DNA from 3 places in the Planococcus sp. SSTMD024 genome. Region 2 is predicted to be linked to each of the others. Evidence: riboswitches for the same ligand, from Rfam matches in the RefSeq annotation. Region 2 holds a riboswitch; each other region holds the start of a gene.

Region 1 (4,318 bases), on a different contig from region 2:
GAATTGGTTGATGTAGTAATCGGCGATATCCAAGAAGAACAATCCGCCTTGAGTTGCAAACAGGATGGAAATCAAGGCAGCCAGTCCGCCACCGAACGCGACCGCTTTGCGGCGTGAGATACCGAATTTTTCGCTAAACCCGGCTACATAGGTTTCAGTGATCGACATGAGTGAAGTGAGTCCCGCAAGCGTCAATGACAGGAAGAATAAGAAGCCGAAGAGGCCGTTCAATCCTGGGAATTCATTGATGATCGCCGGGAATACAACGAATGCCAGCCCAACGCCTGCAGATGCTACATCCGCTACTTCTACGCCTGATTGTGTCGCCATGAATCCAAGTACCGCAAACACCCCGATACCGGCAAGCAGTTCAAAGCTTGAGTTCGCAAATCCGGTAATGAACGCGTTGTTTGTGATATCCGATTTTTTCGGCAGATAACTGGAGTATGTGATCATGATCGCAAAGGCGACCGACAAACTGAAGAAGATATGCCCATAGGCCGCAACCCAGACGGTTGGATCCATTATGGCATCGAAATTCGGCCTGAAGAATGCTTCCAAGCCCAGCGATGCCCCATCAAGCGTTACTGCACGAATAACGATGATGATAAAGATAAGCACCAAAGTCGGAATGAAAATACGGTTCGCCATTTCGATTCCTTTTTTGACGCCGGCAAGCAAGATGCCGAGCGTGATGACCCAGACAATTGCCAAGGGAACGAAAATGCCCCAGACGATTCCCCCCGTCTCGCCCGGATTCACTGTCAATTGAAGGAAATCATTGAATAAGAATCCTTCTGTATCCTCGCCCCATGCTTGATTGAATGAGAATAATGTATAACGCATCGCCCAAGCGATGATGACCGCGTAATACACCGAGATGACAAACGATACGAACATCGCCCACCAACCGAGCCATTCTGCTTTCTTGCCGCTCATCCTAAAGAATGAAAGTGGTGCGGATCCGCGATAACGATGGCCGATGGTGAACTCCAGTATAAGAATTGGAATCCCGGCCGTTAAAAGAGCAAACAAATACGGTATAAAAAATGCGCCCCCACCATTCTCATATGCTACATACGGGAATCGCCAAATATTCCCTAGTCCTATTGCTGAACCGACCGCCGCCATGATAAAACCGGCTCTTGTTCCCCACGTAGAACGTTCCATTTCTCTTCCCCCTTTGTTGTAAACTTCCAATTTTTTAACAGAAAAATAGGAAGTTTGTTTATATTCAGATTATTTTGGAATCTAAATTTAGTATAACTAGGACCTTATTCAAAGTAAAGATAATTTCTGAAAGTTTTTCAAAAAAACTATTACTTCAATAATAAAAAGGCGGAGATAGAATATCTCCGCCTTTCAAATATTAGTTCTGTCCGTGCTTTTCCATTAAGGTTGTACGTTTAGACCAAAAAACGAATAGTATTGCCAAGACAATAGCCACCACTCCGAGAGCCAAAGGCAAGGAGCCGGTGAAGCCTATGACGATATACCCTATCGAGGCAATCGCTGCAGAAGTCAATGCATAAGGAAGTTGCGTGACCACATGGTCCATATGATTGCTTCCTGCGCCTGTCGACGACAGGATTGTCGTATCCGAGATTGGCGAGCAATGATCTCCGAATACAGCCCCCGCCAGTACAGCCGACAACGACGCCAGCAAGAGGTCAGGTTCCGCCTGGATCATGATTGTTCCGGCAATCGGCAGCAGGATCCCGAAAGAGCCCCACGAAGTGCCCGTCGAAAACGCCATAACGCCAGCCAGCAAGAACAATAGGACAGGCAAGACGCTGGTTGGCACATTGCCGCGAGCAACAGCGTCAGCAAGATAGGTACCGGTTTCCAAAGCGCCGATCAAATAGGTCAGGGACCAAGCGAAGATCAAAATGAAGACCGCTCCTGCCATCGACTGGATCCCGGCCCAAATGCCTCTGGCGATCCAATGCGCTTCCGCCGCTTCGTTGCGCTTGATTTGCAGTGCATACAGGATAATCGCTGCAAGTGCGCCGATGATGCCTCCGGTGATCAGTGACAGTGGAACATCGGTGTTTTCAAAAATGAGCCAAATGTCGAACACTTCTCCGGCATTTACATAACCGGTCCACATCATCGCTGCGACCGTTCCGACGATCAATAACAAGATCGGCAATAGCAAGTCGCGGACGCGGCCGTGCGAATGGTTAGGGAAATCTTCTTTCATTTCCCCAGGAATCACTTTGTCGGGATTGAAGAGCTGGCCTTCGGTAATTGCCAAGCGTTCATGCTTTTTCATTTCCCCGAAGTCCACATCGCGTATTGCGACGAAGAACACGATGGCAAGCGCCGCAATGACATAGAAGTTCATCGGTGCCATCCACAGGAACGCTTCAAGTGCCGAATATTCCAGGAAAGTCTGTCCAGCCAGAATCGTTCCGATGATGCCGATGATCGCAGCTCCCCAACTTGAGACGGGTGATACGACACAAATCGGCGCCGCAGTGGAATCGATGAAATAAGCCAATTTAGCACGCGATACTTTATAGCGGTCTGTAATCGGCCGTGCGACTTGCCCGACGGCCAGGGCATTGAAGTAATCGTCGATGAAAATCAAGATGCCAAGAAACACGGTGACCAATTTAGCGCCGCGGCGTGTTTTCACGCGTGCAGATGCCCAATCGGCAAACGCATGGCTGCCTCCTGACAAGCTGACGAATGCCGTAATGACCCCTAGCAGCAATAAGAACAAAATGATGAAGACATTGTAAGCGTTAAAGCCTTCGTCCCAAAAGATCACCGCAAACGAAGTGAACAATTCGTTCAAAGCTTCAACTGGCGCAAATGATGTCAGGATCAGCGCAGCCGCCACGATGCCGACGCCGAGCGACAGCAACACACGACGCGTCAACAGCACCATCGCAATCGCAATAATCGGCGGCAGGATTGAAAAGATTGTGTTTTCCATAATTAGATTTCCTCCTATTCGTTTTGATGGTAAGGCTTAGACCAAAAAAGCCGGCTTATCCCATGGATAAACCGGCTTCCTACAATTCGTCTGTGTGCACAAGCATCAAACAACCCTGTAGCTCTCCATCTGCAACTTGCTGCAAATGACAGTAGCATCCCTGTTCGAAATGCCCCCAATCGCCGCCCCTTGACCCGGAGACGGTAATTTCGGCAAGCTTCCCTTTCGAATGCGGTCTACGCGGTCAAACTCGCACATTCTACTGATGAAGGCTGCAGCCTCTACCCATCGATATCTAATTCATAAAAAGCATAGCCCAAAAAGCACGTGAAATCAACTAACAGTCCATTTCGAATGTTCCTTCTATTTAACGGTTTTCATGCGGAAATAATCACCGAAGACGTCACGCAGGAACTCCGGCATGAAATAGCTCTTCGGTGCACGTTTCAGCGCAGGGAAAAAATAGCCGAATGTGAACAGGTCAAGTGTCGCGAGCCGATAGATACGGTCCGGATCGGCAGGCTTGCCCCCAACCATCAATTGATGGTTGCGCATGTCCATACCGCTATGGATCATGCGGCCGAACACCGCACCCCGAAAGCCCATGCCCTTTAACTCCAGTTGCGGCCAGTCTTCATTCAGAGACTGCAGGTAAATTTCCTTAAGCTCCGCGCCGCTGAGATCAATGACGCACGGATTGATCGGATGCGGCAGCATGCGATGGAAATCGTAGCGTGTCATTTCCCCTTCAGGCATATCCTCCATGAAAATGCCGGCATTGAACAGTCCGCAATCCGCCGAAGCGAACGAAACCAGCGCCTCACCAAACAGCTCAGCCATGGGAGATGGCTTGAACCATTCAGCTTTCAAATGCCGGTCATTGTAGAAAACCGTCTCAGCCATTTGCTGCTTGCCGACGCCGACCAAGTATTCATTGAATCCTCCATCGGCTTCCGGCAAACGGTCGGTCTCGATCACTTCCGCTGACATCTTGCCTGTCTCTATATCGATTTCAATATGGCCGACATAATAGCCGAACTTGCCGGCGGCGCCGAGCAAGGTCCCGCCGATTTCTTTTCCTTGATGGAATAGATGATGGGTATGTGCGCCCAAGATAATGTCGAGTTCCGGGCACTCCGCTGCCAAAAGTTCATCTTCCCTGATGCCAAGATGGGACATGCAAATAAGAAAATCGACCGATTTGTGGATTTCCGCCGCTTCCCGCTTGATCGCTTCCCTGCCGCTTGTCACTTGCCAGCCGAGACGGCGGTAAAACGGGGTGAACTCTGCGGTTGCAGCGATGAGCCCGATTTTTATGCCGTCTTTCGTTTCGATGATCTGGTTCGGAAGCGCCCATTCCGGCTGCTTGCCGTC
Region 2 (4,318 bases):
ATAATAATCAGATCTAATTGTACGCCGACGACATCCAGCTTAGGCAGTTTAACGCCAACAACAGCCGGGTATGGAAGGACTAGGCAAAAAAATAGCTAGCGTAAATCACGTCTGCTATAATCGAAATATAGTTTGGTTATTACTTAAGGAGGAATTATACATGGCAATCGTTAAAGGGACAGACCAGAATTTCAAACAAGAAGTTTCAGAAGGACTCGTATTGGTAGACTTTTGGGCAGCATGGTGCGGGCCTTGTAAAATGATCGCTCCAGTTCTTGAAGAGCTTGATGCAGACATGGATGATAAAGTGAAAATCGTGAAATTGGATGTTGATGAAAACCAACAGACAGCTAGCGAATACGGCATCATGTCCATCCCGACACTTCTTTTGATGAAAAACGGCGAAACAGTCGATAAAGTTGTCGGCTTCCGTCCAAAAGAAGCTTTGGCTGAATTGGTTGAAAAACACGCATAATTCCAAAACCGGGTCCCATTCGTGGAACCCGGTTTTTTAAATAGGGTGATAAAATGAAAAGTCAAATGATGCAACATAAACTCGCCGTTTTACCTGATCAACCGGGCTGCTATTTGATGAAAGATCGCCAAGGGACGATTATCTATGTGGGCAAAGCGAAAGTGTTGAAAAACCGTGTGCGTTCTTATTTTACGGGCAGCCACGACACGAAAACACAAAGGCTTGTCAACGAGATCGAAGACTTTGAATACATCGTCACCTCCTCGGACAAGGAAGCGCTGATCCTTGAATTGACACTCATCAAAAAACATGACCCGAAATACAATATCCGCCTGAAAGACAATAAGACCTATCCGTATTTGAAAATTACGGGCGAACGCCATCCGAAACTGGTCATTACGCGGCAAGTGAAAAAAGATAAAGGGAAATATTTTGGCCCTTATCCGAATGCCTATGCAGCAAGCGAAACGAAAAAGCTGCTGGACCGTTTGTACCCGCTGCGCAAATGCCATACGATGCCTGACCGCGTATGCCTGTATTACCATCTCGGCCAATGCCTCGCGCCTTGTGTTAAACCGGTGGAAAAGGATACGTATCGCGAAATGATCGACGGCATCAGCCGGTTCCTGAACGGCGGCTTTCGTGAAGTGAAGCAGGAGCTGACGGAAAAGATGAGCGAGGCGGCAGAGAATCTCGAGTTTGAACGGGCGAAAGAATACCGCGACCAGATCAGCCATATCGAATCGGTCATGGAAAAACAGAAAATGGCCATGAACGATTTTACCAACCGAGATGTCTTTGCTTACGCTGTCGACAAGGGCTGGATGTGTGTGCAGGTGTTTTTCGTGCGCCAAGGAAAGCTGATCGAGCGTGAAGTGTCAATGTTCCCGTTGTACCGCGACCCGGAAGAAGAATTCTTGACCTTCCTCGGCCAGTTCTACGAAAAGCCGGATCATATCAAACCGCATGAGATCCTGCTTCCGGAAGCGGAAGATGAGGAGTTCTTGAAAGAATGGCTCGGTGCGAAAGTACTCGTTCCACAGCGCGGCAAGAAAAAAGATTTGGTCCAGCTCGCGCATAAAAATGCGGAAATCGCCATCAAGGAGAAATTCCAGCTGCTCGAGCGCCAGGAAGAACGGACGGTTGGTGCGTGCAACGAACTCGGCGAAGCGATGAATATCCATACGCCGCTGCGTATCGAAGCGTTCGACAACTCCCATATCCAAGGGGCAGATGCCGTGTCGGCGATGGTTGTCTTCGTAGACGGCAAACCGTCGAAGAAAGATTACCGGAAATATAAAACCCGTTCCGCGCAGAAGCCGGATGATTATGCGGCAATGCGTGAAGTGGTCCGCAGGCGCTACAGCCGTGTGCTGAAGGATGGCTTGCCGCTGCCCGACTTGATCATCATCGATGGGGGCAAGGGCCAGATCGAATCGGCGCGCGAAATCGTCGAAGACGAACTCGGCCTCGATATCCCGATTGCGGGGCTGGCGAAAGATGCCAAGCACCAAACGTCTCAGCTTTTGTACGGCAGTCCGGTTGAAATGGTGGAGCTCAAGCGCACAAGTGAAGCGTTTTATTTATTGCAGCGCATCCAAGACGAAGTCCACCGCTTTGTCATCACGTTCCACCGCCAATTGCGCGGCAAGAATTCGATTCAATCCGCGCTGGACGGGCTTCAAGGTGTCGGGCCGAAACGCAAGCAGCAATTGCTGAAGCATTTCGGTTCCGTGCGAAAAATCAAAGAAGCGAACGCTGGCGAGATCCAGCAGGCCGGCATTCCCGAGAAGCTGGCTTTGGAAATCGAGCAGCATTTCAAGGAACAGCCGTTGCAACAAGAATAAGTTCGTGGTATTGTAATAACACAATTGAATCACTTGTAAAAAGTGATGATAGAGGAGCGGACGTCAATAGTAAGCATTCCGAGATTTGCAGAATCTGTGAAGGATGCCGAAAGGGACGCCCGCCGAAGTTTACGGCGCACTGCTTGCGCGTATGCTGGTCCTGCATTTAAGAGATGCAGGGCTGTCAGAGTTTGACTCTGGAGGGCTATCTCACATGGACGTTTGAAATCGTACATGAGAAGAGAGGTAGCTTGCCGGGCAATCGGCGAGTTGCCTCTTTTTTGTTGAGGGCCACTTACTTTAAGTGGGAGTGGAGAGAATGACAACAATCGTAATGAAGTTCGGGGGGACGTCCGTGGCGTCTCCGGAGAAGATCTTAGGGGTGGCAAAACGTGCCATCCAGGAAAAGCAACAGGGCAAGCGCGTTGTCATCGTCGTCTCGGCGATGGGCAAAACGACGGACACGCTGCTCGGTCTGGCAGGAGAGATTTCGGCCGAGCCGCCAAAGCGTGAAATGGACATGCTGCTCGCAACAGGCGAACAAGTGACCATTTCGCTGTTGGCGATGGCGTTCAAGAAACTCGGCCATGATGCCTTGAGTTTCACAGGCTGGCAGGCAGGAATCGAAACGGAATCCGTCCCGCGCAATGCGCGCATCGAAACAATCCATACGCAGCGCTTGGAAGAGGCGCTCGACCTTGGCTTGTTCTGCGTGGTCGCAGGATTCCAAGGCGTCGACAAAAACGGCAACATCACGACGCTCGGACGCGGCGGATCCGATACGACCGCGGTGGCGCTCGCTGCTGCTTTAGGCGCCGAGAAATGCGAGATCTATACGGATGTCGACGGGGTCTATACTTCCGACCCCCGTTACGTCACAGGCGCCCGCAAGCTTGAACAGATTTCCTACGACGAAATGCTCGAACTGGCAAACCTCGGTGCTGGCGTGCTTCACCCGAGAGCCGTGGAATTCGCGAAAAACAATCAAGTGCCCCTATCTGTGCGGGCCAGCTACTCGGATGAACCGGGAACTATCATTCAAGAGGTGATCACTGTGGAAAAGAATCTAATCGTGCGGGGTGTGGCATTCGAAAAAGGCATCGCCCGCATCACTGTCAGCTACACCAAGCCATTCAACGGGTCGCTTGCGAATATATTTACGGTCCTGGCGGATCATTTGATCGATGTCGATATTATCGTCCAAAGCATCAGTGAGGAGTTGCCGCCGTCCGTCTCCTTCTCGATTAAGGAAGACAGCCTGGCGGAAGCGCAGCGCGTGTTGTCGGAAGCGCAAGGGCAAATCGGCTATAACGCCATCGATATCGAAACCGGCTTGGCGAAAGTGTCGATCGTCGGGTCCGGCATGGTGTCGAATCCCGGCGTTGCAGCCAAGATGTTCGACATTCTCCGCGGGCAGAACGTGCCCGTGAAAATGGTCAGCACATCCGAAATCAAAGTCTCTGTCGTCATCCCGGCGAGTGAGATGGAGCGCTCGGCAAATGCGCTCCACGAAGCATACGGACTGACGCTGGCGTCTGTCAGATAAACGAAAAGCCCGGCCTAGCTGGGCTTTTTTGAATTGCCGAAAGTTTGTGTAAAAATTCACAATTTGTTCAAATTTGAAATCTTGCCATCACGGTCCTATATTAGCTTATAAAACCTTGAAACGGATGCCTGTATCTCGCCTATTTTGAAATGAAAATATAGCTTTTCATGAATTCTTTCCTATTTAATATCGGTAAAAAGCTTCACAAACCCTAGGCTGTATACGCTTAAAAAGGTTTCCTTGCCTTGACGCTCCTAGAGGGGGGGAGTACAATAAATATGTCATATTCTTGTACATGATGCTTATAGCAACGCGAAGATATTTTCCTAATATAGGAAAACTTTGCGATGCCAACTAATGTTTTTGAGGGGGGTAAAATTTTTGGATAACAATCGTGAATTTTTAATGCGCAGGCTGCACTCTTTACTCGGGGTCATTCCAATCGGATTG
Region 3 (4,318 bases), on a different contig from region 2:
CGGGTTATATTGAAGAACCGATTTTGTTGGTACCCGCTTCAGGCAAAGTTCCAACGGTAGTGGCGGATTATATTAAAGCCAACCAGCCGGAATGGCCATTTATCATCGGCGGTGAAAAAGCGGTCGCTTCGTCAGTGGAAGATTTGTTCACTGAAGAACCGTTGCGCCTTGCAGGTGTCAGCCGTTATGACACAAACCAGGCAATCAATGATTTCATGTATGAAAATGAGTTGTATGATGAAACAGCTGAAATCTATATCGCGACGGGTACGAATTTCCCGGATGCATTATCGGGAAGCGCACTCGCTTCGCTTTATCCAGATCCGCTTGTATTGACTGCCCCAACTCCTACAGCAGCGTCTAAACAACAGATTCAGGATTATTCGACACCGGATACTTTCTACAACATTCTTGGCGGTGAAAAAGCCGTTTCATCTGACACATTGAAAAAATTGTTCGCAAAATAATACCTGAAAAATGCCTGCCATCTGGCGGGCATTTTCTCTCATTAAAAGCAAAAGGCTATTTCTTGTATAGAAGATTAGGTATAATGAATCCGTTGCAAGAAATAAAGTGAGCAGCAATTGACGGAGGTACCAATGGAAAAAGAAATGGCGTTATTCGGGAAACGAGTGGAAGAAGAAAAATATATGATTGCCCAATTAATCCAGGAAGAACGCCTGGCCGCTTTACCGGAGAAAGTTGTGGAAGAAAACCGCAAATTTTCGGAGCTGGTGTTGCAAGAGCGCGTTCGCTTTATTGAACTGCTTGGAAAATCCTTGCAGAATAGCTGCCGCGAAGAAGAAATCATGGCAGACATGGCTGAGTGGGGAACCGCCACCGGGAATTTTTTCTTGGAGCATGGCATGACCTTGGATGTGGCGCTTGCTGAAACGGCGCTGTACCGGAAGCACATTGCGACCTTAATTAAAAGTGAAGGCCGGCGTTCGGCTATTTCCCCGGAAATAACTTATGATGCGGCGGAATTATTGCATGCGCTTCTGGACCATGCGACATATTCCTATACACATGCGTATACGACTTCCTATCAGCGCAAACTCTCAACAGCACGCCAGGAGTTTCTGGAACTGTCGGCGCCTGTCGTTCCAATCAGTGATTCAGTCGCCATTTTGCCGCTTGTCGGCAGCATCGAAATCGACCGGGCGCGTTATATTTTGGAGCGCACGCTCTTGTCGGCCAGTGAATTGGAGATCAGCACATTGATTGTCGATTTATCAGGGGTCATCCGTGTGGATACGATGGTGGCGGAACAAGTCATCAAAATCATCCAGTCGCTCGGGCTGATCGGCGTCGAAGCGGTGTTGACGGGAATCCGGCCGGAGACGGCGCAATCCTTGACTGCGCTCGGCGTGGATGTGCGGACCTTGAACATCGGGGGCAGCTTGAAGCGCGCCTTGGAAAACGTCTATAATTAAAAAAACTTCGCGGACCCTGAAACGGGTCTGCGAAGTTTTTTTTAATTGGTGACCACGTCCTGTTTAGCGGACGGCAGGAATTGCTGCAATGTGGCGATTTCTTCTTCCGTTAAAGCGAGCATCGGCAAGCGTACGCCGCCGACCGGTACGCCCGATAGGTTGAGTGCGGCTTTGACCGGGCTCGGGCTCGGTGCCGCGAACAAGGCTTTCATGGTCGGCAATAATTTGCGGTGAAGCGCCGCGGCGCCGGCTGTATCGCCCATCCGGAACAATTTGATCATCTCTTGCATTTCGTTGCCGATGATATGCGCAGCAACCGAGACGATGCCCGTTCCGCCGACAGAAAGCATCGGCAAGGTCAGGCTGTCATCGCCGCTGTAGACAGCGAAGTCGCTGCTTGTGCGTTCGATGATTTCAGAAGCGGCATCCAGATCTCCGCTTGCTTCTTTTACGCAAGTGATATTGTCAATAAGCGACAGGCGGACAATTGTATCGACCGATAGATTGACGACGCTGCGGCCCGGAATGTTATAGAGCATGACCGGAAGCGTCGTCGCGTTTGCGATCGCTTCAAAATGGCGGTACATGCCTTCTTGTGACGGTTTGTTATAGTAAGGAGTGACGAGCATGATGCCGTCGACGCCTGCTTGCTCTGCTTGCTGGGTCAAGGCGACCGATGCACGCGTGTTGTTCGAGCCGGTGCCTGCGATGATTTTCGCGCGCCCGTCTGCCACGGTGACGACGTGGACGAACAGCGCCACTTTTTCATCTGTCGACAAAGTCGGCGATTCGCCGGTTGTCCCGGCGACGACGATGCCGTCCGAACCGTTATTGATTAGATATTCCACGAGATTTGTTGTTGCCTGAAAATCGATTTCACCGTCTGAGTCGAATGGCGTCGCCATCGCAGTGATCACTTGACCGAATTTCATAGAGAACACACCCTTTTCTAAGTTTTTTTCAAAATTTAGAGGTGGGGGCCGGTCCGGAGTAAACAAAAAGGCAGCAACGGGGGCCCGTTGCTGCCGTTAGAAACAATGTTTACCAATCGTTCCTGTTCGTCAGATAGCCCTCCATATAGTTTCCTATATGACAGTCCTGCACTTATTCAGTGCAGAACCAGCGCACAGGAATATGAGCATCCTGCCGCTTCGGCAAATCCCCCTTTCGGCAATCGTCCCAAGAGCTCATACTCCTCGGATTGCGTACTGATGGTTTTTGCGCCTCTATCCTCGCTCCGCTAAGGAAGCAAGAAATTATTGAATTAGCTGTAATATAACAGAAAGAAATGGGAATGGCAAGAGAAAAAGCATTTTTTATTTTGAAATATGTGGGAGAAGAAGACAGTTCACGAATTTAGTGCAGCAGAGACAAGGAGGCATTCAGATGGACGATCATCAAATGGACCGGCAACTGAACATTCATACGGGGGGCGAGCAGATGGGCTTTAATGCGTCGATGCATGAACACCGTTTCGAAGTGACGCCCTATGCGTGGCTCGACAGATTGTTCAAGGCACATCCGCTGAAAGGACAAGACAGGCTGGTCGATTTCGGAAGCGGCAAGGGCCGCCTGAACTTTTTCGCGCATCATGTGTTTGGGACGCCGTCGGCAGGAGTGGAAGTCGACCCATCGCTGCATGAGGCCTCGCTCCGGAATTTGCAGCGCTTTAAAGGCAAAGCGGACATCGAGTTCATCAACGGCTATGCGCAGGATTATGAAATCCAGCCACAGGACCGCTGGTTTTATTTTTTCAATCCGTTTTCCGATCCTGTTTTCATGACTGTGATGAACAGGATTTTGGCATCGGTGGCCGACTATCCGCGCGAAGTCGAAGTGATTTTATTCTATCCGGCCATCGAGTATACCGATTTCCTTGAGCGGCGCACTGCTTTTGAATTAATCAGCGACATTGCGCTTCCGGCCGATATGGAAGACGCGCGCGAACGATTTGTGGTCTATCGTTTGCCGAGATGGGATTAAAGTTTCCGCTGGAACGGGTATAGCTTTATAAAAATGGATGCGGAAAGAGGGTTTCGGTTATGAAATGGAAAGGGCGAGCGGGCAGCAGGAATGTAGAAGACAGGAGAGGGCGCAGTGTCGGCGGCCCGGTTCTGGCCGGCGGCGGGATCGGCGGCTTGCTGATTGTCTTGCTGATCACGTTTCTCGGGGGCGATCCCGGAGCGATACTTGGCGATGGCGGCGGGGCTTCCAGTTCGGAGCCATACGTGGCGAGTGAGCGGGAAGAAGAACTGGCCGATTTCGTATCGGTTGTCCTTGCGGATACGGAAGAGGTGTGGGCCGAAGTGTTCGCCGAAGAAGGGATGGAGTACGTTGAGCCCACTTTGGTGCTGTTTTCGGGAAGCGTCCAGTCAGCGTGCGGCATGGCCGGCTCTGCGACAGGGCCGTTTTACTGCCCGGCGGATTCCAAGCTGTATATCGACTTGAGCTTTTACGATGAACTCGAGCGCCAGTTCAACGCACCGGGTGATTTCGCGATGGCGTATGTCGTCGCGCACGAAGTCGGCCATCACGTGCAGAACTTGCTCGGCGTGCTCGGGGATGTCCAGCAGGCGCGCAATCAGCTGAGCGAGACCGAATACAATCGATTGCAAGTGCGCCTGGAACTCCAGGCGGATTATTTGTCCGGGGTATGGGCGCATCATGCGCAAGGCATGGGCTATTTAGAGGAAGGCGACCTGGAAGAAGCCTTGGCTGCGGCCAGTGCGGTCGGGGACGATGCGATCCAGAAGCGGACGCGAGGCTACGCCGTTCCGGAAAGCTTTACGCATGGCACATCCGAACAGCGCAAGGAATGGTTCTATAAAGGCTTCCGCGCTGGTGATTTGAATGAGGGCAATACGTTCAACGCGCCTGGATTA

Evidence for each region. A riboswitch is a leader RNA that binds a small molecule or an ion and turns the genes downstream of it on or off. The one in region 2 is predicted to bind lysine.
Region 1: another riboswitch for lysine. It lies ahead of AB9R92_RS03105 (Na+/H+ antiporter NhaC family protein); the one in region 2 lies ahead of AB9R92_RS05565 (aspartate kinase).
Region 3: another riboswitch for lysine. It lies ahead of dapA (4-hydroxy-tetrahydrodipicolinate synthase); the one in region 2 lies ahead of AB9R92_RS05565 (aspartate kinase).

What each region holds. Positions count from the first base shown of each region.
Region 1 covers NZ_JBGGNS010000018.1:34,684-39,001, forward strand. Annotated here, with positions in the region: gene AB9R92_RS03100 (sodium-dependent transporter) at 1-1,170, opposite strand, end outside; gene AB9R92_RS03105 (Na+/H+ antiporter NhaC family protein) at 1,370-2,944, opposite strand; lysine riboswitch at 3,055-3,236, opposite strand; gene AB9R92_RS03110 (bifunctional metallophosphatase/5'-nucleotidase) at 3,308-4,318, opposite strand, start outside.
Region 2 covers NZ_JBGGNS010000019.1:339,795-344,112, reverse strand. Annotated here, with positions in the region: gene trxA (thioredoxin) at 161-475, shown strand; gene uvrC (excinuclease ABC subunit UvrC) at 529-2,322, shown strand; lysine riboswitch at 2,364-2,538, shown strand; gene AB9R92_RS05565 (aspartate kinase) at 2,642-3,868, shown strand; gene AB9R92_RS05560 (succinate dehydrogenase cytochrome b558 subunit) at 4,250-4,318, shown strand, end outside.
Region 3 covers NZ_JBGGNS010000022.1:423,537-427,854, forward strand. Annotated here, with positions in the region: gene AB9R92_RS10935 (cell wall-binding repeat-containing protein) at 1-467, shown strand, start outside; gene AB9R92_RS10940 (STAS domain-containing protein) at 600-1,436, shown strand; gene dapA (4-hydroxy-tetrahydrodipicolinate synthase) at 1,478-2,368, opposite strand; lysine riboswitch at 2,495-2,673, opposite strand; gene AB9R92_RS10950 (class I SAM-dependent methyltransferase) at 2,823-3,419, shown strand; gene ypfJ (KPN_02809 family neutral zinc metallopeptidase) at 3,479-4,318, shown strand, end outside.